Regions from separate parts of the Ensifer sp. 2TAB8 genome, predicted to be linked through region 2. Evidence: riboswitches for the same ligand, from Rfam matches in the RefSeq annotation. Region 2 holds a riboswitch; each other region holds the start of a gene.
The links. Region 2 has a riboswitch for thiamine pyrophosphate ahead of thiO (glycine oxidase ThiO). Riboswitches for the same ligand answer to the same signal wherever they lie in the genome.
Positions count from the first base shown of each region.

Region 1 (7,078 bases), 140 kb from region 2:
CTCGGTGCCGAGCGAAGGATAGAAATGGCCGAGCAGGATGCCCGCGGCGATCGCCGCCAGAACCTGGACATAGAGATGGCGATAGAAAGGTGTCTTGCCGCGCGGTTCCGCGGATTGGTCGATAATCATGAGATCCTCCACTGGACCCAGTCCGGCGTCATGCCGGGCCTCCCGGGTCAATTTCCGATGCGCGACAGCTCGGGCTGTCATGAGGATGTCGTTTGCAACGGGCGTGCCAGTTCTCCGGAGCAGTAGCCAAGCCATTGAATCAATGAGGATGTTTGTGCGCGTGGCGCGACACGCACAAAGAGTTGAGCGGATTTCCGCACAGATGATCTGGAAGCCTGAGCGAAAAAATGCACAATCAGGCCATGTTCAATGCCCAATCCGCCCCCCTCAACCTGGCAGATTTCGACCAGTCCATGCGCCGTACCTGGCTTGCCTTTGCCGGCCTCGCTCTGGCGCTGCTCGTCGCCGGCCTTCTGTTCGCCGGCGAATACGGGCGCAACCAGGCGCTCGATATGGTCGACGCCCAAAGCCGGATCGATGCCAATCTGAAGGCCTCGCTGTTGCGCGCCGTGCTCGAACGCCAACGCTCGACGCCGCTGGTGCTGGCCGACGACGTCGAGGTGAAGGCCGCCCTTTCGACCCGCGACGGCCAGGCGCTGCAACGGCTGAACGAGAAGCTGCAGGCGCTTGCGGCCAACACGGAGGCCGCCGTCATCTACGTGATCGACCCCGACGGGGTGGCCGTCGCCGCCAGCAACTGGCGCGAGCCAACGAGCTTTGTCGGCAACGACTACGCCTTCCGCGAATATTTCCGCATGGCGATGCGCGACGGCAAGGCCGAGCATTTCGCGATGGGCACGGTCAGCAAGCGGCCGGGCCTCTACATTTCGCGTCGGGTCCAGGGACCTGACGGCCCGATTGGCGTTGTCGTCGCCAAGCTCGAGTTCGACGATGTAGAGGCCGAATGGCTCGCCTCCGGCAAGCCCGTCTATGTCACCGACCGGCGCGGCATCGTGCTGATCACCAGCTTCCCCTCTTGGCGGTTCATGACGACGAGAACCATTCCGCGCGATCGCGTCGCCGCCATCCGCGACAGCCTGCAATTCGGCGATGCCTCGCTGCTGCCACTGCCGTTTAGGGACATCGAACCGACCAGCGACGGCTCCAGCGAACTGCGCGCGCTCCTGCCGGGCGACAGCGAGCGGCGGTTCCTGCGGGTGGAAACCATGGTTCCGACCACGAGCTGGCGGCTCGAACAGCTGGCACCGCTCGATGGCGCGATCTCCGCGGCAACCCGCGAGGCCCGGCTGATCGCGCTCGCCGTCCTCGTGCCGCTGCTGGCGCTCGCCGCTTTCCTTCTGCGCCGACGCCAGGCCCTGACGCTGGTCGCAGCGCGGGAGCGCGTCGCCCGCGACGAACTGGAGCGGCGCGTGGCAGAACGAACGCAGGACCTCAGCCTCGCTCGCGATCATCTCGAAACGGAGATCGCCGACCACAGGCGCACCGGTGAGAAACTCCAGGCGGTGCAGCAGGAACTGGTTCAGGCGAACCGGCTGGCGATCCTCGGCCAGGTGGCGGCCGGCGTTGCCCACGAAATCAACCAGCCAGTCGCCACCATCCGTGCCTATGCCGACAATGCCCGTACCTTCCTCGACCGTGGCCAGCAGCAAACGGCGGTGGAGAACCTCGCCAGCATCGCCGAACTCACCGAACGGGTCGGCGCTATCACCGACGAGCTGCGCAGCTTTGCCCGCAAGGGCCGCTTCGTCGCCGAACCGACCCCCATGCGCGAGGTGATCGAGGGCGCGCTGATGCTGCTGCGCAGCCGGTTTGCCGGCCGCATGGATGCGATCGTCATCGACCTGCCGGAAAACGGGCTCAGCGTTTACGGCAGCCGCATCCGCCTCGAACAAGTGCTGATCAATCTGCTGCAAAATGCGCTGGAAGCGCTGGGTACGCGCGGCGATGCCGAGATCCGCGTGCACTGCGCGGACGGACCCTCCGGCACCGTTTCGCTTGTTGTCGCCGACAACGGCCCCGGCATTCCCCAGCATATCCGCGAGGACCTGTTCACCCCATTCAACACCTCCAAGGACGAAGGGCTCGGCCTCGGGCTTGCCATCTCCAAGGAGATCGTCGCCGATTATGGCGGCGAGATCGCCGTCGAAACCAGCGACAAGGGCACCGTCTTCACGGTTCGCCTGAAGAGGGCCTGAGCAATGCAGCCGACCGTCTATCTCGTCGACGACGACAACCACCTGCGCAAGGCGATGACGCAGACGCTGGAGCTCGCCAACCTTACCGTCGCCTCGTTTGCCAGCGCCGCCGAAGCGCTGGAGACGCTCGACGCAAATTTCGACGGCATCGTCGTCAGCGATATCCGCATGCCGGGCATCGACGGCTTGGCGTTCTATCGGCGCATCGCGGCCGTCGACGCGGACCTGCCCGTAATCCTGGTCACCGGCCATGGCGATATTCCGATGGCGGTGCAGGCCCTGCAGGACGGCGTCTACGACTTCATCCCAAAACCCTTTGCCGCCGACCGGCTGGTGCAGAGCGTGCGACGTGCACTCGAAAAGCGAAAGCTCGTCATGGAAAACCGCGCGCTGAAACGGGCCGCGGAGGCAGCCGGAGACAGCCTGCCGCTGATCGGCCAGACGCCTGTCATGGAACGCTTGCGCCAGACGATTCGGCACATCGCCGATACCGATGTGGACGTGCTGGTCGCCGGCGAAACCGGCAGCGGCAAGGAAGTGGTCGCGACCCTGCTCCACAACTGGAGCCGGCGCCGTAACGGCAATTTCGTGGCGCTCAACTGCGGCGCCTTGCCGGAAACGGTAATCGAAAGCGAACTCTTCGGCCACGAACAGGGCGCCTTTACCGGCGCCTTGAAGAAGCGCATCGGCCGGATAGAACATGCGAGCGGCGGTACGCTGTTTCTCGACGAGATCGAGGCGATGCCGCCGGCAACGCAGGTGAAGATGCTGCGTGTTTTGGAAGCGCGCGAGATCACGCCACTCGGCACCAACCAGGTGCGACCGGTCGATATCCGCGTCATCGCTGCTGCCAAGATCGATCTCGGCAATCCGGCTGAGCGCGGCGATTTCCGAGAAGATCTCTACTTCAGATTGAATGTCGTGACGCTATCGATCCCGCCTCTGCGCGAACGCCGCGACGATATCCCGCTGCTGTTCTCGCACTTCCTGACCCGGGCAGCCGAGCGCTTCAGGCGCGACGTACCCATGATCTCGCCGGCTGCGCAACAGCACCTGATGACCCATGCCTGGCCCGGCAATGTGCGCGAACTCTCGCACTTTGCCGAACGGGTGGCGCTTGGTGTCGAAGGCCCACTCGGACAAGCGATTGCGCCTGCCGGACAGCCGGGATTTGCGCTACCCGAACGGCTCGAACGCTATGAGGCGGAAATCCTGAAGGAGGCGCTGCGCGCCCAGCGTGGCGACGTCAAGGCGACGATCGAAGCGCTCGGAATTCCGCGCAAGACCTTCTACGACAAGCTCCAGCGCCATGGTATCAACCGCGCCGACTACGCTGAGCGGTCGGCACCGGATAAGGCCGACCGCTAGCGCCAAACTCACTTCCGCAAATACACGTATTAGGTGCATCTTCATCGACAGGCGAATTCGCGCTTGACGTCCCGGGCCGATCAATGGCTATGATCTAGGCATTCACCAGGGGGGTCCCGCAAGGGGCTGAGATTCTGCTGGATGGTCGGCTTGCCGGCTATAGCGCAGTGACCCGTTGAACCTGATCCAGTTCATACTGGCGTAGGGACGGTGCAGATATCGAAGCCAGGATTCCGTGCGTCCAGCATCTGGCGGAGCGTCTTTCATCTTTCCGGCATCAGAACTGGGTCTCCAATCGCAACTTGGAGCCTCGTCATGAATATTGCCACCAAACCTACTCCCCTCTCGGTCACGCAAGGCCCGCTTCCCGCCTCCCGCAAGATCCACAAGCCGGGCATCCTTCACCCGGATATCCGCGTACCGATGCGCGAGATCGCGCTGCACCCGACCTCGGGCGAGCCGCCGGTCACGGTCTATGATTCCTCCGGCGACTACACAGCCGACGACGCCGAGATCCGCATCGAGGACGGTCTGCCGCGGCTCCGCCGCAACTGGATCGTCGACCGCGGCGATGTGGAAACCTATGAGGGACGCACCGTCCGCCCGGAGGACAACGGCTTTGTGAGCGGAGACCGGCTGACGCCGACCTTCCCGTTCCAGCACGCACCGCTGAAGGCAACGGCTGGCCGCGCAGTGACCCAGCTTGCCTATGCCCGCGCCGGCATCATCACGCCCGAAATGGAGTTCGTCGCCATCCGCGAAAATCTCGGCCGCGAGGCGGCGCGGGCGAAGGTCCGCGACGGCGAGAGCTTCGGCGCCCACATCCCCGACCATGTAACGCCGGAATTCGTTCGCCAGGAAATTGCCAGCGGCCGGGCGATCCTGCCCGCCAACATCAACCACCCGGAATCCGAACCGATGATCATCGGACGGAACTTCCTGGTGAAAATCAATGCCAATATCGGCAACTCCGCCGTCACCTCGTCTATGGCCGAAGAGGTCGAGAAGATGGTCTGGGCAACCCGCTGGGGCGCCGACACGGTCATGGACCTCTCGACCGGCCGCAACATCCACAACATCCGCGAATGGATCATCCGGAATTCACCGGTTCCGATCGGCACCGTGCCACTTTACCAGGCTCTGGAAAAGGTCAACGGCATTGCCGAGGACCTCACCTGGGAAGTCTATCGCGACACATTGATCGAGCAGGCCGAACAGGGCGTCGACTACTTCACCATCCATGCCGGCGTCCGCCTGCATTACATCCCGCTCACCGTCGATCGCGTCACCGGCATCGTTTCGCGCGGCGGCTCGATCATGGCCAAGTGGTGTCTGCACCACCACCGCGAAAGCTTCCTCTACGAGCATTTCGAGGAGATCTGCGACATCTGCCGCGCCTATGACGTCTCCTTCTCGCTCGGCGACGGCCTGCGCCCGGGCTCGATCGCCGACGCCAACGACGCCGCGCAATTCGCCGAACTCGAAACGCTGGGCGAACTCACAAAGATCGCCTGGGCCAAGGATTGTCAGGTGATGATCGAGGGCCCCGGTCACGTGCCGATGCACAAGATCAAGGAGAACATGGACAAGCAGCTCACCGTTTGCGGCGAAGCGCCGTTCTACACGCTCGGACCGCTGACGACGGACATCGCACCGGGCTACGACCACATCACCTCGGGCATCGGCGCGGCCATGATTGGCTGGTTCGGCACCGCCATGCTCTGCTACGTCACGCCGAAGGAGCATCTCGGCCTGCCCGACCGCAATGACGTCAAGGTGGGTGTCATTACCTACAAGATCGCCGCCCACGCCGCCGACCTCGCCAAGGGCCATCCGGCCGCTCAGGTGCGCGACGACGCGCTCTCGCGCGCCCGCTTCGAGTTCCGCTGGGAGGACCAGTTCAACCTCTCGCTCGACCCGGAGACGGCCCGCAACTTCCACGACGAGACCCTGCCGAAGGAGGCGCACAAGGTCGCGCATTTCTGCTCGATGTGCGGCCCGAAATTCTGCTCCATGCGGATCTCGCACGACATCCGGGCCGAGGCGCAGAAGGAAGGGCTGGAGGCAATGGCGGCGAAATACCGCGAAGGCGGCGACCTCTACATGCCGGTAGAAGAGGCGGCTGGCGCGGCCGAGTAGACGCAAAGACACGCTGAAGGGGCCAGTCACAGCCCCTTCAGTTCGCGCAGGACTTCCGTCCAGCGCCCCAGAGGCGGAAGCGGAGACCGCCAACGGACTCCTTCGCCGTCATGCTCGGGAGGGGCGAGCGTGCACCTTCCGCTCGATCCCATCGAGCAGCACGCTGGCATCGGCAAAGGTCATGCGGCTCCATATGTTCGCGCAGATTGTGGCCGACGCCTTCACGGCGGGCTAGGAAGATCGCCACTGTGGGGCTGGCGACCATCTGCGCGTTGTGGTCGCCGCCATGGGCCCCGCACCTTGCGCACCACTTCACCCGTCACCCGAATAACTTGTCCCTGCGTCGATTGAGCGGTATGCAAGATTCACGCGAAAGTCGCTGTCGGCGAAATTCATTCGCAATGAATTGCCGTCTCTGCCGCGCAGAAGGTCTTGCAAAACGGCGCAAGTACGCCGTTCGCACAAGGAGTAAAGACTTGAGGTCACGCCTGCTGAGACTGACGGCTCTGGCGATGGGAGCCCTTGCACTCGCCGGTGGCCTCCCGCGCGACGGGCGTTTTGCCGCGGGCTTTTCCTGGATTTCCGCCGCCCATGCGGACGACGCCGATGTCGGCGGCGGGAATGGCGAAGGTGCTCCGGGCGGCAGCGACCAAGGCGGCGAAAACATCGGGAGCGGCGGCACCGAGGGTGGCGGCGATGGGGGTGGCGGCGATTGGGGCTCCGGCGATGGTAGCGGCGCGGGCGAAGGACCCGGCGGGACCGGTGCAGGCGGCGGCGGTGGCGCCATCGACGGGGTTGGCGTCTTTGACGGAGATAGCGAGCGCCACTCATCCTCTTCGCGCGACGGGCGGGATTATGGACCAACCGGCAGCGCATGGCACGGCGGCAGCAGTTTCCTCAACCTTTTCCGCCGGACGCCGGAAGGGCCTATCGAGGGGAATCGGCCAGAGTCTTCCCTCAGGCAGAAGAGCGATGCGGGATCCAGCAAAAGCGCAGGTAACACGAAAAGAGAGCCTTGAAGAGACGTCTGCTTCGTCACGACGAAGGGTGACGTGACGTGCGCAGTTTATCGCGGACGCAGAAACGCCTGTGTCTGGATGCCCGGGCCAAGCCCGAGCATGACGGCGCAGAGGGAGGCGCGATATCGATCCCGTTCAATCAACGAACGCGCAGAGTCCCTATCCCCCTCTAGCGACCACTCACCATCCACTCGACCACATCGAGCAGCACGTTGGCGCCGGCGACGAGCTCATCCGGCTCCGTGTGTTCACGCGGATTGTGGCTGATGCCATCGCGGCTCGGAACGAAGATCATCGCCGTCGGCGCAATGCGGGCGATCATCTGGG
Region 1 is NZ_JBFRGB010000005.1:136,338-143,415, forward strand. Features, by position in the region: gene AB4Z53_RS11605 (dicarboxylate/amino acid:cation symporter) at 1-129, opposite strand, end outside; gene AB4Z53_RS11610 (sensor histidine kinase) at 357-2,225, shown strand; gene AB4Z53_RS11615 (sigma-54-dependent transcriptional regulator) at 2,229-3,593, shown strand; TPP riboswitch at 3,691-3,819, shown strand; gene thiC (phosphomethylpyrimidine synthase ThiC) at 3,909-5,732, shown strand; gene AB4Z53_RS11625 (hypothetical protein) at 6,215-6,559, opposite strand; gene AB4Z53_RS11630 (Zn-dependent hydrolase) at 6,921-7,078, opposite strand, start outside.
Region 1: another riboswitch for thiamine pyrophosphate. It lies ahead of thiC (phosphomethylpyrimidine synthase ThiC); the one in region 2 lies ahead of thiO (glycine oxidase ThiO).

Region 2 (7,078 bases):
CATGGGGCAATGCGGATCCGGCGATCGATGCCGCTCTGAAGCGGCTTTACGTCTGGTGCCGCGACAACGATGTGCCGATCATGGCCCATGCGGAAAACAGCATCGGGGCCGGCTGTGGCTACGGCAACCTGGCAAGCCCCGCCTATTGGAAGGATCTGCTCGACACCAACCAGTACGACAAGCTGCGGATCAATCTCGCGCATTTTGGCGCTTTCGACGAAGTCATACGCCCGGGCGCGCCGACGGGCGTAATGGTTTCCTGTGCCCAGGACAAGTTTTCCGGGCCGCCGACCTGGGAGGACATCATCGGCAGGACAATCGACCACGAGCGTCGCCTGAACCTTTTTGCGGATCTGAGCTATCTCAGTGAATTGGTCAGCAGCGACGACAAGAATCTTCACGCAGAGATCCGGCAGTTGCTGGACAAATGGCTTGATGACTACGACCCCGACGCCCGTCACCTCATGTTTGGCACCGACTGGTCGATGATGGCGCTGGAAAAAGACTACAACGCCTATGTATCGAGGATTGCCGAGCAACTGACGCTCGCCAGCGTCAGCGACGAGCACCAGCAGAACATCCTCTGGAGAAACGCCTCGCGCTTTCTCGGGATTGACCGACCGGGCAAGACGCGCGACCGCCTCACGGCCTATTGCGACAGGCACGGCCTGGGGTCGGCCTGGCTTTCCGAACTTGCGATTGCCTGAGGCAGCGCCACGGCTGCGTGCGTGCGATCCATTCCCGTGTCCGCCCCTCGGGGTCGGCATTCAGCGTGATATCGGTGACGACGGCGGCGCTGTCCGCGCCGTGCTCGAAGACGCCGGCGATCCGCTCGATGTTGAGGCCGCCGATCGCAACGAGCGGCAGCGGCTGGACGCGTTCCCGCCAGGCGGAGAGCCGCGGCAACCCCTGCGGATCCCATTTCATCTGCTTCAGGATCGTCGGATAGATCGGCCCGAGCGCAACATAGTCGGGTTTCGCGGCAATCGCCGTCTCAAGCTCTGCCTCGTCGTGGGTGCTAAGGCCGAGCTTCAGGCCGGCTGCGCGGATCGCGGCAAGATCCGCCTCCGCCAGATCCTCCTGGCCGAGATGGACGAAGTCGCAGCCTTCGGCGATCGCGAGGCGCCAGTAGTCGTTGACGACAAGCTGGCAGCCATGACGTTTGCATACTGCCTTGGCCGCACGGATCTCGTCGCGAAGCTCCGCTTCCGGGCGGTCTTTGACGCGAAGCTGCACCAGTTTGACGCCGAGCGGCACCAGCCGCTCGATCCACCGGGCGCTGTCGACGATGAGGTAGAAGGGATCAAGTTTCACGCAAACACCGCCTTTCCGATGACGGGGGTGGAGGGGACGGCAAAATCGCGTGGCTCCAGCATGCCGGCCTCAAAGGCGTCACGTCCTGCATCGATCGCCCGGGCGAAGGCCGCGGCCATGAGAGCCGGTTTTGCTGCGCCGGCAACGGCAGTGTTCAGCAGGACCGCGTCGAAGCCAAGCTCCATCACGATGGTTGCGTGTGAAGGGCGGCCGATGCCGGCATCGACGATCAGCGGCATATCCGGAAAGTGCGCCCGCATGGCCCTGAGCGCCGGGAGGTTCTGCGGCCCCATGGCACTGCCGATCGGCGCGCACCAGGGCATCAGCACCTTGCACCCGGCCTCAACGAGCCGCTCGCCGACCACCAGGTCGTCGGTCGTATAGGGAAAGACCTCGAAGCCTTCGGCTGAGAGAATGCGCGCTGCCTCCACCAGTCCGAAGACGTCGGGCTGGAGCGTATCCTGATGGCCGATCACCTCGAGCTTGATCCAGTTCGTGCCGAAGACTTCGCGTGCCATCTTCGCCGTCAGTACCGCTTCCGATACCGAGTGGCAGCCGGCGGTATTCGGGAGCACATGCACGCCGAGAGACCGGATCAGTTCGAAGAAGGCGCCGCCCTGGCGGCCGCCGGCGGTTTCGCGGCGGAGCGAAACCGTGAGGATCTCGGTCGCAGACGCGCGAGCCGCGTCTTCAAGGGCGGCCGGCGAGGGGTAGCGGGCGGTACCCAGAAGCAGGCGCGAGCGCAATTCCTGTCCATAAAGCGTCAGCATGTCTCAGCCTCCCTTCATCGGTGAGAGTATTTCGATCCGGTCGCGATCGTTGAGGGCATGGGCCGAGCGATCCGTCCGATGTACCAGCTCGCCGTTGACGGCGGTGGCAAGCCAATCGCCTTCAAAGTCGAGTGCGGCCAGAAGTTCGGCAAGGTTTGCGACTGCGAGGTCGTGATCCTCGCCGTTGACGATCAGTTTCATGCGGCATCTCCCTTCAGGTTCCGGGCAAGGGCAAGATCCGCCGCCTCCTCGGCCAGAGTTGGCGAGAGCAGGAAACCGTGGCGGTAAAGCCCGTTGAGCGTGATGGTGTTTCCGGCGCACATGACGCGCGGCAGGTTGTCGGCAAAGGCCGGCCGGACGCCGGTTCCGGTTTCGATGAGTCGCGCTTCGCCAAAGACCGGGTGCAGCGTGTAGGCGGCGTTCAGGAGTTCCATCAACGAGCGGGCGGCAATCGGCCCGCCATCGTCCGTTTCGATCATGGTCGCCCCGCACATGAAGAGCCCATCGCCGCGCGGCACGATGTAGAGCGGGATGCGCGGATGGATGAGCCGAACCGGTCGCGACAGCTCCACTTCGCCTGTCTGCAGATAGAGCATCTCGCCTCGCACGCCGCGCAGGCCGGCAATGGCGCCGATCCGAGACGCGCCGCTACAGTCGGCGATCATATCGTGGCCGCTGCCGTCATCCGTCTCTTCGACGAAGGCAACGCCACGCTCGACCAGCTTTTGCCGCAGCAAGACAAGTGCCCGGCGAGGATCGATATGTGCTTCGCCGGGAAAGAACAGCGCCTGCTGGAAGCGCCCGGCAAGCGCCGGCTCCAGCCGCGCGATCGCCTCTGCGTCAAGCCATTCGAAGCCGGACGTGCGCGAAGCGAAGCGTTTGAGTTCGCCGGCATCTCGTGCCGGGGCGACGACCAGCGTGCCGTTGCGCGATACTTCGCCCGGAAGCGCCCGGTCCCACCAGTCGATGGCGCCGATGCCGCGTGTCAGTACCGCTTCCTCGGCACTTTCGCGCTCGCACCAGGGCGCCAGCATGCCGCCGGCAAACCAGGATGCTGCACCGCCGAAGCCCGCCTGCCGCTCCGCAACGGCAACTTCGACGCCGCGACCATTCAGTTCATGCGCCAAGGCCAGTCCGACGACGCCGGCGCCTTTGATCAGGACGCGCATGGTCAATGCGCCCCACGGTGCGGAACCGGCCGCCGGCCCGAAAGAAGCAAAGTCGCGATGATGATACGCACTGCCGAGGCTCCATAGTTGGAGACCCAGTTCGCGCCGTAGGGGATGGAAGGACGCCTTGCCGCGATAGGCTCGCGCGAACGCGAATGCGGCAGCGATGTCTGCACCGTCCCTACGCCAGTATGAACTGGATCAGGTTCAACGGGTCACTGCGCCGCGGAAACCGCCTGGCAGAATCTCAGCCCCTTGCCGGGACACCCCTGGTGAATGCTTCAAACTGAACGGCTGGACCGGATTTTGTCAAGAGCCGCCGATGCGAGTATCACGCCGAGTGTCTCCAGCCAAAAATTATCTATAAAAATTGGATGAGGCACAAGTCGCTGAGTCTCTGCGTTGTTGAGGCGGCTCGCGTCGATAGATCTGCAGATGAGTTGGGAGGAAAGCTCATTAGAGCAGGATGTTGCGAGTTCATTGCTGCTATCCCGAATTCAATTCACCGAGCGGAAAACGATGCCGTTTGTTGCCTTCATGTCACCTGCTGGATTGTGATAATGCATCCTTGGATTGCTGAAATGCCCACTGGCCTACTTAAAAGTGGTTGCGGTAACCCGTCCTTGTGAAAATTATAGATAATTATGGATTCTATCTATTTTACTGGTTCGCGAACGGGGAAATGAACACACATGCTCGACGTAAACAGTTCGACCGAGTCGACTTCAGTCACCGCTAAAGCGACCGAGCCGCGTTGGATTCTGGCTGATGCAAAAAAAATCTATAATCTGCCGTTCAACGACCTCCTCTATCGCGCGCAGTCCGCCCATCGCGCCGCGTTCGACCCCAACGCCATCCAGATGAGCCGCCTGCTGTCGATCAAGACCGGCGGCTGCGCGGAAGATTGCGGCTATTGCAGCCAGTCGGCGCATTACCCGACCGGGCTCAAGGCGTCGAAATTGATGGAAGTCGAGCGGGTTCTTGCGGAAGCGAGGAAGGCGAGGGATGGCGGCGCGACACGTTACTGCATGGGCGCCGCCTGGCGCAGCCCGAAGGAGCGTGACATGGAGGCCATCGTCGCCATGATCAGCGGCGTGCGGGCACTCGGCATGGAGACCTGCATGACGCTTGGCATGCTGACCCCGGAACAGTCCGAGCGGCTCGCCGACGCCGGGCTCGATTACTACAACCACAATGTCGATACGTCGGAGCGCTTCTACGGCGAAATCATCACCACCCGCAGCTTTGCCGACCGGCTGGAGACGCTCGCCAATGTCCGCGACGCCGGCATCAAGGTCTGTGCAGGTGGCATTCTCGGCATGGGCGAGACGGCAGACGACCGGATCTCGATGCTGGTAACGCTCGCCAATCTGCCGGTGCCGCCGGAAAGCGTGCCGATCAACATGCTGATCCCGATCCCGGGCTCGAAGCTTGCCGATGCCGCACCTGTTGATCCGATCGATTTCGTTCGCACCATCGCGCTGGCGCGCATCCTGATGCCGCAGTCGCATGTCCGGCTTTCCGCTGGCCGCACCGATATGAGCGACGAGACGCAGGCGCTCTGTTTCTTTGCCGGCGCCAATTCGATCTTCGTCGGAGAGACGCTACTGACAGCCGACAATCCCGGGGAGGATCACGATGCGTCCCTGTTCCGCCGCCTCGGGCTGAAGCCGATGGCACTTGCGGCAAAAGAGGACGCGGCCGAATGACCGTGGCCCTCCTCGCGCGCCACGAGAAGACGCTTAGCGGCCTCGATCGAAAGGGGCGCCGACGCGAACTGGTCGTCGGCGGTGGTATGGATTTCACCTCCAACGACTATCTGGCGCTTGCCGGATCGCCGCGCCTGAAGGCGGCAATCGCCGCAGCGATTGAACGCGGGGTGCCGGTCGGGTCCGGCGGCTCGCGGCTGTTGCGCGGCAATCACGAGGAACATGAGGCGCTGGAGGCGGAAGCGGCGACGTTCTTCGGCGTGCCGCGCACGCTGTTCTTCGCCAGCGGCTACGCGGCCAATGCCGCCTTGTTTTCGACGCTCCCACAGCGCGACGATATCATCGTTCATGATGCCTTGATCCATGCGAGTGCTCACGAGGGTATTGCCGCAAGCAAGGCGATCACACGTGCCGTCGCGCACAACGATGTCGATGCTTTCGCCGATACGATCAGCCGGTGGCGGAAGGCGGGCGGCATGGGGCATCCGTGGATTGCCGTCGAAAGCCTCTATTCCATGGACGGCGACCGGGCGCCGCTTGCAGATCTCGCCGCGCTTGCTGAGCGGCACGATGGCTTTCTTGTGGTCGACGAGGCACATGCGACCGGCGTCTTCGGGCCGGACGGACGCGGGCTGACGGCCGACTTGGAAGGTCGGGAAAATCTCGTGGTGCTGCACACCTGCGGCAAGGCGCTCGGGGTTTCCGGCGCTCTCATCGGTGGGAGTGCGGTGCTTTGCAACTACCTTGTCAATCGTGCCCGCAACTTCATCTATTCCACCGCGCCGTCGCCGTTGATCGCGGCCGCCGTCCGCGAAGCGCTGGCGCTGCTGGCGGATGAGCCGCAGCGCCGGGAAGAGCTCGATGGCCTCAGGGCCTTCGCCAATCAGGCGCTTGCCGAAACCCTTGGCATCGAAGGCAGCGGCTCGCAGATCCTCCCCGTTATTGTCGGAGACAACGGCCGCGCTGTACGGATTGCCGCGCGGATGCGCGTCGAAGGTTTCGATATCAGGGCGATCCGTCCGCCGACCGTTCCCGAGGGGACCGCGCGGCTTCGGATCGCGATCACGTTGAATGTCGACCGGCCGATGATCATGCGCATGCTGGAGCGCTTGAAGGTGGCGATGGCGGAGGAGCGGCCATGACGCCCCGTTTCATCATAACCGGCACGGATACCGGCATCGGCAAGACCCTATTCTCTGCAGCCCTGACCGATGCGCTTTGCGGCTGCTACTGGAAGCCGGTGCAGTCGGGCCTCGACGAAGAGACCGACAGCGAGGCTGTCGCCCGGCTCGGTCGGATCCCGCCCGAGCGCATTCTGCCCGAGGCCTATAGGCTCAGAACGCCGGCATCGCCACACCTCTCGGCGCGTATCGACGGTGTGTCGATCGCGCCTGAAAGCCTCTTGCCGCCGGCGGTGAACAGACCGCTGGTCATCGAAGGCGCAGGCGGGCTCCTGGTGCCGCTCACCGAGAAAACGGTCTTTGCCGATCTGTTCGCACGCTGGCAAATCCCGGTGATCCTGTGCGCCCGCACCGGGCTCGGCACGATCAATCACACGCTGCTGTCGCTCGAGGCGCTGCGCCGCCGTGTGATCCCGGTCCTTGGTGTCGCCTTCGTTGGCGACGAGCAGGCGGATAGCGAGGCGATCATCGCTGCATTGGGCGCCGTGCGCCGGCTCGGGCGGCTGCCGCGGCTCGATCCGTTGACGCCGGATCGCCTGCGGCAAGCCTTTCGCGACAATTTCGACATCGACGATTTTAAGCAGGTGCCGGCATGAGAACGTCCGCAGTCTGGTACCCCTTCACCCAGCATGCGCTGGAGCCGACGATGCGCCGCGTCGTCCGGACCGAGGGTGCCTATCTCCTCGACGAGGACGGCGCGTCGGTCCTCGATGCGATCTCGTCCTGGTGGGTCGTCACCCACGGTCACCGCCATCCGGCGATCATGGAAGCGATCCGCCAGGCCACGGAAACCCACGACCAGGTCATCTTCGCGGAATACACCCACGCCCCGGCGGAAGAACTGGCAAGCGGGCTGATCGAGATCGCGCCCAAAGGGCTTGCCCATGTGTTCTATTCCGACAGCGGCTCGACGGCGGTCGAAGTCGCGTTGAAGA
Region 2 is NZ_JBFRGB010000005.1:272,713-279,790, reverse strand. Features, by position in the region: gene AB4Z53_RS12275 (amidohydrolase family protein) at 1-707, shown strand, start outside; gene AB4Z53_RS12270 (thiamine phosphate synthase) at 643-1,314, opposite strand; gene AB4Z53_RS12265 (thiazole synthase) at 1,311-2,084, opposite strand; gene thiS (sulfur carrier protein ThiS) at 2,088-2,285, opposite strand; gene thiO (glycine oxidase ThiO) at 2,282-3,253, opposite strand; TPP riboswitch at 3,414-3,534, opposite strand; gene bioB (biotin synthase BioB) at 3,946-4,962, shown strand; gene AB4Z53_RS12245 (8-amino-7-oxononanoate synthase) at 4,959-6,104, shown strand; gene bioD (dethiobiotin synthase) at 6,101-6,739, shown strand; gene AB4Z53_RS12235 (adenosylmethionine--8-amino-7-oxononanoate transaminase) at 6,736-7,078, shown strand, end outside.

Region 3 (7,078 bases), on a different contig from region 2:
TGTTGTGAGGCCGCCTGGCCTACTCTCACGACCACTTGCTTATTCAGAAACGATCTTGACCTTGTCGCCCGGCTTCACCGTCAAGGTGACCTGCATCGCGTTGATCACCCGGAACAGGTCGAGCTTGCGATCCGTGCCCATCATGCGGGCGGAAAGCGTCGCGATCGTTTCGCCAGGTCTTACCGTCACGACGCGGATGCGCAGTGGCTTCAAGGACTGGGCCTCTCCCTGCGTCATGCGACGGAACGAGCTGCGCAGCTGGTTCGCGGTCGGCTCCAGCGCATTCGAACCCTTGGGAACCGCGGTCAGGAAGCGGTAGATGCGGCTATCGATCCGGATGACCGTGACGTCGAAGTCCCAGCGATCTGCGGACGCGCGTGCGGTCGCGGCTTCGAGACCGTTGACGCTGATCGGTCTGATCGTGTCTGGCTGCAGGCCGGTGACCCAGCCGCTGGCGATGTAGTCCGTCAGGCTGCGCCCTCCGGTGTCCGCCACGCCGTCGAAACGCACGGCGATATCGCCGGGTCCGGTCGCCAGAACCGCTTCCGCCTTGTTGTCGATCTGGAAGCCGGTCGGGACGTCGAAGCGGATGCCGAGCTGGCCATGCAGGAAGGTCTGGCCGCGGACATAGCCTTCCTGCGGGCTGTCGCCGTAGAGCAGGCCGTCGATGCCGGCGAGGTAATAGTCGCGACCGCGATCGCCGCTGGTGCCTTCCGGGCCGAAGGCACGGGCGTGGCGGCGTGCGAGATCGACGCGCTGCGGCGCGTTCGGATGGCTCGACAGGAAGTCGAGGCTCTGGTCGGATTCCGGGTCGACGGCCGTAAAGCGGCTATAGGCGGCCATCGAATCCAGGAAGCGTGCGGCCGCGTAGGGATCGTAGCCGGCTTCGCCGAGCATGCGTACGCCGATGACGTCAGCCTGGAGCTCCTGGTTGCGCGAGAAGGCTGCGAGCCTCAGCTTGCCGCGGGCGAGCGCCTGCTTGCCGGCGAGATCGGACGACAGCACTTCGGAGACCACGCGGCTGGCGATGACTTCCGCTTCTTCGCGCTGCTGGCGCTCGATGCCATGGTTGGCGGTGACGTGCGCCATCTCGTGCGAAAGGACGGCGGCGACCTCGGAGGCATCGTTGGCAAGCGCGAGCAGGCCGCGGGTCACGTAGAGATATCCACCCGGCAGCGCAAAGGCGTTGATTGCCGGCGAATTCAAGATGGTGATGCGATAGGACTGCTGCGGGTTTTCCGAGACGGCCGTCAGCGCGCCGGCGATGCGGGCGACCAGCCGTTCCGTCTTTGCATCCTTGTATTCGCCGCCATAGCTTGCAACGATGCGCGGATGTTCACGTGCGCCCATCTTGGCGCGGGGATCGTTCTTCTGGACCTCGTCGACAATCTGCGGATTGGACGAGGGCGAAACCGTCGGCTCGTAGGATTGCTCGATCACAGACTGGCATGCGGAGAGAAGCGTGGTCGCAAGCAATGCAACCACGACGCGTGCACGCAGCCGTCCGCGCTTCGGCGGGAACCGGTCGTGTGTGACTGTATGCCTCTCCATGCCTCAGCCCGTTTCCCGTCTGCCGCTCCGCCCGCATACGGCGGGCCGATGGAGCGACAGCGTTGAAAGTCCTACTTTTTCAGTCCGGCAGCGTTGCTTCGCCGCGACTGTTCAGCCCTGGTCTTGCTGTATCTGATTTCAGCGCCACCTGCCTAGTTTGTCTCGGTAGAAATAGTTGCCCCGTGGTATCACGGCAACGGATGCGCGAATATTCACGCCTTCGCCGGATAATTCGCGCGTCGCATGGCGCCGCGGTCAAATTGTGGCAATCGGCTGGGGCCGACGAGAAACCAGGCCCCCCTTCAGGCGTTGCCAAGAAAGCGGTCGATCGCCGCATTGTCACGCCGCTCCAGGAAGCGGTCGAGTGTATCGTGTGCAATGATACGCCCCTGGTCGAGAAAAAGCACGCTATCGGCCAGCGCCTTCACGTCTTCGGGATGGTGTGTGATCATCAGGATGGTGTTGCCTTCTTCCGCATGCAACTCGCTGAGCAGCGTGCGCATGCCGGCGCGCATGCCGGGGTCGAGTGCGGCGAAAGGTTCGTCCAGCAGCAGCAGAGGGCGATGCCGCACGAGCGCGCGGGCGAGTGCGACACGCTGGCGCTCGCCGCCGGAAAGCGTGGGCGGCAGCCGGCGTGTGAAGCCTTCAAGCCCAACGCGCCGAAGTGCGTCCTCAATCGTCGTTCGATCTTCGTCCGTCAGGGCAAGCGCCGGGTTGATGCCCAGACCGACATTGGTCGCGATATCGAGATGGGCGAAGAGATTGTTGTCCTGGAAGATCATCGAGATCGGCCGTTCCGAGGGCGGCTTGCTGGCAGCCTCTTCGCCCAGGATGCGGATCTCGCCGCGGTCAGGGTCTTCAAAGCCTGCGATCAGGTGGAAGAGCGTCGACTTGCCGGAACCGGAGGCGCCGGCGACGGCGACGATGCCGCCGGTGGCGATGGTGCAATCGAAGTGCAGCGCGGCCGTTTCGAAACGAACCTCGACATTGCGCAGTTCTATGGCGGCGGTGGGTTCGGTCATGCTGTACGTCCTTCCCGCCGGCTGTCATTTGCCGTACCGAGAATGGTGAAGATCAGGCAGAGAAGCCCGAGGAAGAGGGCGAGGCCGGCCGCATCGGCGGTGCGGTAGCTGCCCATGCGGCTATAGAGCAGCCAGGGAAGCGTCACCATGTCCTGGGAGCCGAAGAGGGCCACCGCGCCGAGATCGCCGAGCGATAGCGCCATGGCAAAGGAGAGCGCCATCAGCAATGGTTTGCGAAGGACGGGAAGATCGATCCATCGCAGGCGATGAAAGCCGCGGATGCCAAGGCTTGCGGTCAGCCGTTCGGAGCGCGCCGCGTGCGTGGCCATGGCCGGCGCGAGAATCCGGTGGACGAAGGGAAGGGCCATCAGGGCATTGATCGCCACGACGATGACAGGCGCAAAGCGCGCGACATCGCCGAAGGGGCGGAGGAGCAGGAACCAGCCGGCGCCGAGCACAACTGGCGGCACCAGCAGGATCAGCGAGGTGCTGGCGCCGATCGTACCGGCAAAGCCGCGTGCCAACGCGCCTGTATGGCGTGGGGCGGTAACCGTGGCCGCAGCACGGATCATCACGGCTGCCATGGCGACGGAGGCGAGCGCCGAGGCAAGCGCGATCGAAGCGCTCGTCACCAGTGCCCGATGCACGTTCGGATCGCGCGCAAGCTTCAGGATATCGGCCTGCAGGCCCGAGACGACGACCGCGATCAGCGGGGCAATGAGGAAGAGCAATGCGAGAATGATACAGGCGCTATCGTTAAGCCGTGCGACGGGCCTTGCGCCATCGAAGCGGCGAACCGTGCGACCGCCGGTCATGCCCTCTTCCGGCTCTGTTGCCAGACGTCGAAGAATGAGCAGCAGGGCGCCGGTCATGGCGATCTGCAGGCCGGATAGCGCGATCGCGCGCGGCGGGTCGAAATCGAAGCGCAGGGCCTGATAGATCGCGACCTCGATGGTGCTGGCCGCGGGACCGCCGCCAAGCGTCAGCACGAGCGTGAAGCTGGTGGCGCAGAGCATGAAGACGAGGCCGGCCGCGCCCGGCAGCAAGCCACGCAGGACAGGCCATTCGATGAACCGGAAAAGCGCGCGGGACGGCATGCCGAGATTGGCGGCGCTACGCCAGTATTCGGCGGGAATGCGTTCAAGCCCGGCCAGCAACAGGCGTGCTGCCAGCGGCATGTTGAAGAAGACATGCGCGAGCAGGATGCCGAACAGGCCATAGATGCTGATCGGCTGCTCGAGGCCGAGCCAGCGCAGGCCGGAGTTGAGGAAGCCCTGGCGTCCCCAGATCTCGATCAGACCGAGCGCGCCGACGAGAACGGGCAGGCCGAGCGGCAGCGCCATCAGCCGCAACAGCCAGATGCGACCGAAGAACCGAGGCCGCCGCGCCAGTGCCCGCGCCACGGGAATGGCGAACAGCACCGACAGCAGCGTCGAGAGGGTTGCCTGCAGCAGCGTGAAGCGGGTGACGCGCCAGATATAGGCGTCGAACAGGTTGCCTTCGTTCGTGCCGGCGGTCTGGGCGAGCAAGGCTGCTATCGCCAGGCCGACGAAGAGCAGGAAGGCGCCGAGGCAGAGCGCCCCGGCGACAACAGTCATGCGGTTTTCGCGCAGTGCGAACAATCCGGCCTCAGTTCTTGCTCATGGCGGCAAGCCATTCGTCGATCCAGGCCTTGCGGTTCTTCGCGACTTCTTCCGACGGCAGCAGGAAGGTCTTCTCCGGATTGACCAGCTTGTTGAAGGCATCCGGCAGCGGCTCGCTGGTGACGCCGACCGGCATCATCCAGTTGGTCGTCGGGATGATCGACTGGAACTCCGGTCCGGTCATGAAGCTTAGGAACTGTTTTGCCAGGTCCGGCTCCATGGCATGCTTGGTCATGCCGGCGACTTCGATCTGGATGTAGTGGCCTTCGGAGAAGGCCGCCGCCTGGTAGCGCTCGGTGTTTTCCGCGACCATGTGATAGGCCGGCGAGGTGGTGTAGGAGAGCACCATCGGTGCTTCGCCCTTGGTGAAGAGGCCGTACGCTTCCGACCAGCCGGGAGTGACGGTCAGAACGCGGTCCTTGAGCTTAGCCCAGGCAGCGCCGGCCTCGTCGCCATAGACGGCCTTGACCCAGAGCAGCAGGCCGAGGCCCGGCGTCGAGGTGCGCGGGTCCTCGATGACGATCTTCTGTGACGGGTCGCCTTCGACGAGCTCCTTCAGACTCTTCGGTGGCGTCTTCAACGTTTCGGTATCGTAGACGACGGCGAAGTGGCCGTAATCATAGGGAAGGAAGGTATCGTCGGAGAAGCCGCCCGGAACCTTCAGCTCCTTGGCATCGACGCCGTGCGGCGCGAAGAAGCCGGTCGCCTTGGCTTCCGCCACGAGGTTGGTATCGAGGCCGAGCACGATGTCGGCCTTCGAGGCGTCGCCTTCGAGCTTCAGGCGGGTGAGCAATTCGACACCATCGGCGACGCCGACATAATTGACCTTGCACTCGCAGGTCTTTTCGAAGGCTTCCGCCACCTTGGCGCCCGGGCCCCATTCGGTGATGAAGCTCTCATAGGTATAGACCGTCAGCGTTTTGTCGGCTGCCGTTGCATGGTGGGCGAAGACGAGACTTGCGGTAGCAGCCAGAGCTAGCCGGCTAAACAGTTTGTGTTGCGATGAATTGGACATGGCAGGCACCTCTCCCAAAGTTCGTTGTTGCATGGGAAAAGGGCGTATCGATCCGATCGCGTCTAATCCCTCCGCCGGTATGAGCCGGATCAGGTTCCGCGGGTTGGCGTTGCACGCCTCTCAGCCTCCGGCCGCTATGCGGTCGGGAGGCACCCCGTTAGAGCGGCAAAAGATTTACCGCCACGCTGGTTCCATGGCAAGCGATGTTTGGGGGAAGCCGAAAGTGGCGCCTTGGAGCGGGGCATTGGCTCGTATTTGCGTAAGCCGCCAACTGCGCTACACCACTGCAGCGAGGAGGAAACGCCATGCCAGATATGCTCGTTCGACTTTACGCCCTGCCGTCTCAGCCTCAGTCGAGGCTTGGAGCGGGTATCAGCATTCGCCGTGCCATGGCGCCGGAGCGCCGCCTGGTCGTCTCCTGGATCGAGAAGACCTTTGGTGCCGGCTGGGCGGGCGAGGCGGAAGCGGCCTTCTCTTCCACCCCGACGCGCATGCATGTCGCGGTGCACGAGGAAAAGATCGTCGGCTTTGCCTGCCACGATGTGACCGCGCTCGGCTTCTTCGGTCCGACGGGCGTCGATGAAGGCATGCGCGGCCAGGGGATTGGCGAGGCGCTGCTGATCGCCAGCCTGACGGCGATGCGCGAGGCCGGCTATGGCTATGCAGTCATCGGCGGCGTCGGACCGGCGAAGTTCTACGAGCGGGTAGCCGGTGCGTTCGAGATTCCGGATTCGACCCCGGGCATCTATGCCGGCATGCTGTTTCCAGATCCGGTGCCGGAAGGGCACTGACGGCTTCAGCAAAATTTCGAGAACCGGTCGTCCAACGGTTTTCTTCGTTTTCCTTCCGCGGTCCTTTGCGCTATGGGCTTTGCCATGGCTCGATCGACCTTCACCATTCTGCTTGGCGGCGCCCTTTCGCTGACCGACCGGCTGACACGACAGCTGAGCGGAAGCCGCTTCGTTGCAGCTGACGGCGGCATGCGCCATGCCCGTTTGCTCGGCGTCGTACCCGATGTCTGGGTCGGCGATTTCGATTCGACCGAAGACGCGTTGCTTTCCGAGTTCGCCTCCGTTCCACGCGAGCCCTATCCGGCGGCAAAGGCGGCGACGGATGGCGAGATCGCGGTTGAGGCAGCGCTATCGCGCGGCGCCGATCGGCTGATTTTCGCGGGCGCGCTCGGCGGCACCCGCAGCGACCACGCCTTCATGCATCTGCTGCATGCTGTCGCCCTTGCCGAGCGTGGGCTTCCGGTGCTGATGACCTCGGGCGAGGAAGAGGCCTATCCGCTGCTTGCCGGTCCGCTCGAGCTCGACCTGCCGAAGGGTTGCCTCTTCTCGGTGCTAGGTCTGACCGAACTTACCGGCCTTTCGATCGTCAATGCGCGCTATCCGCTCGACGATTTCACCCTGCCGTTCGGCTCATCCCGAACCGTTTCCAACGTTGCGGAGGGTCCCCTTCGCTTCACTCTCAAGAGCGGTCGCGCCATCGTGCTTGCCCGCCCCTATGATCTTTCCGGAGCCTGAGCCTTGGCGCCTCCCATTCTGAAACTCGACGATATCTTCCTTACCTTTGGCGGCACGCCGCTTCTGGCCGGCGCGAACCTGCAAGTGGAGCCGGGTGACCGCATCTGCCTGGTCGGGCGCAACGGCTCGGGCAAGTCGACGCTGATGAAGATCGCCGCCGGGCTTGCAGAGGCGCAGTCGGGCGAGGTGTTCCGTCATCCGTCGGCGACCATCCGCTATCTGCACCAGGCGCCGGATTTCGACGGCTACGACACGGTGCAGGCCTATGCCGAGGCGGGCCTGGGGCCGAGCGACGACCCGTATCGCGTCGCCTATCTGCTG
Region 3 is NZ_JBFRGB010000003.1:76,481-83,558, forward strand. Features, by position in the region: gene AB4Z53_RS08365 (M48 family metalloprotease) at 40-1,551, opposite strand; gene thiQ (thiamine ABC transporter ATP-binding protein) at 1,854-2,573, opposite strand; gene thiP (thiamine/thiamine pyrophosphate ABC transporter permease ThiP) at 2,570-4,195, opposite strand; gene thiB (thiamine ABC transporter substrate binding subunit) at 4,203-5,231, opposite strand; TPP riboswitch at 5,281-5,398, opposite strand; gene AB4Z53_RS08385 (GNAT family N-acetyltransferase) at 5,537-6,022, shown strand; gene AB4Z53_RS08390 (thiamine diphosphokinase) at 6,107-6,757, shown strand; gene AB4Z53_RS08395 (ABC-F family ATP-binding cassette domain-containing protein) at 6,761-7,078, shown strand, end outside.
Region 3: another riboswitch for thiamine pyrophosphate. It lies ahead of thiB (thiamine ABC transporter substrate binding subunit); the one in region 2 lies ahead of thiO (glycine oxidase ThiO).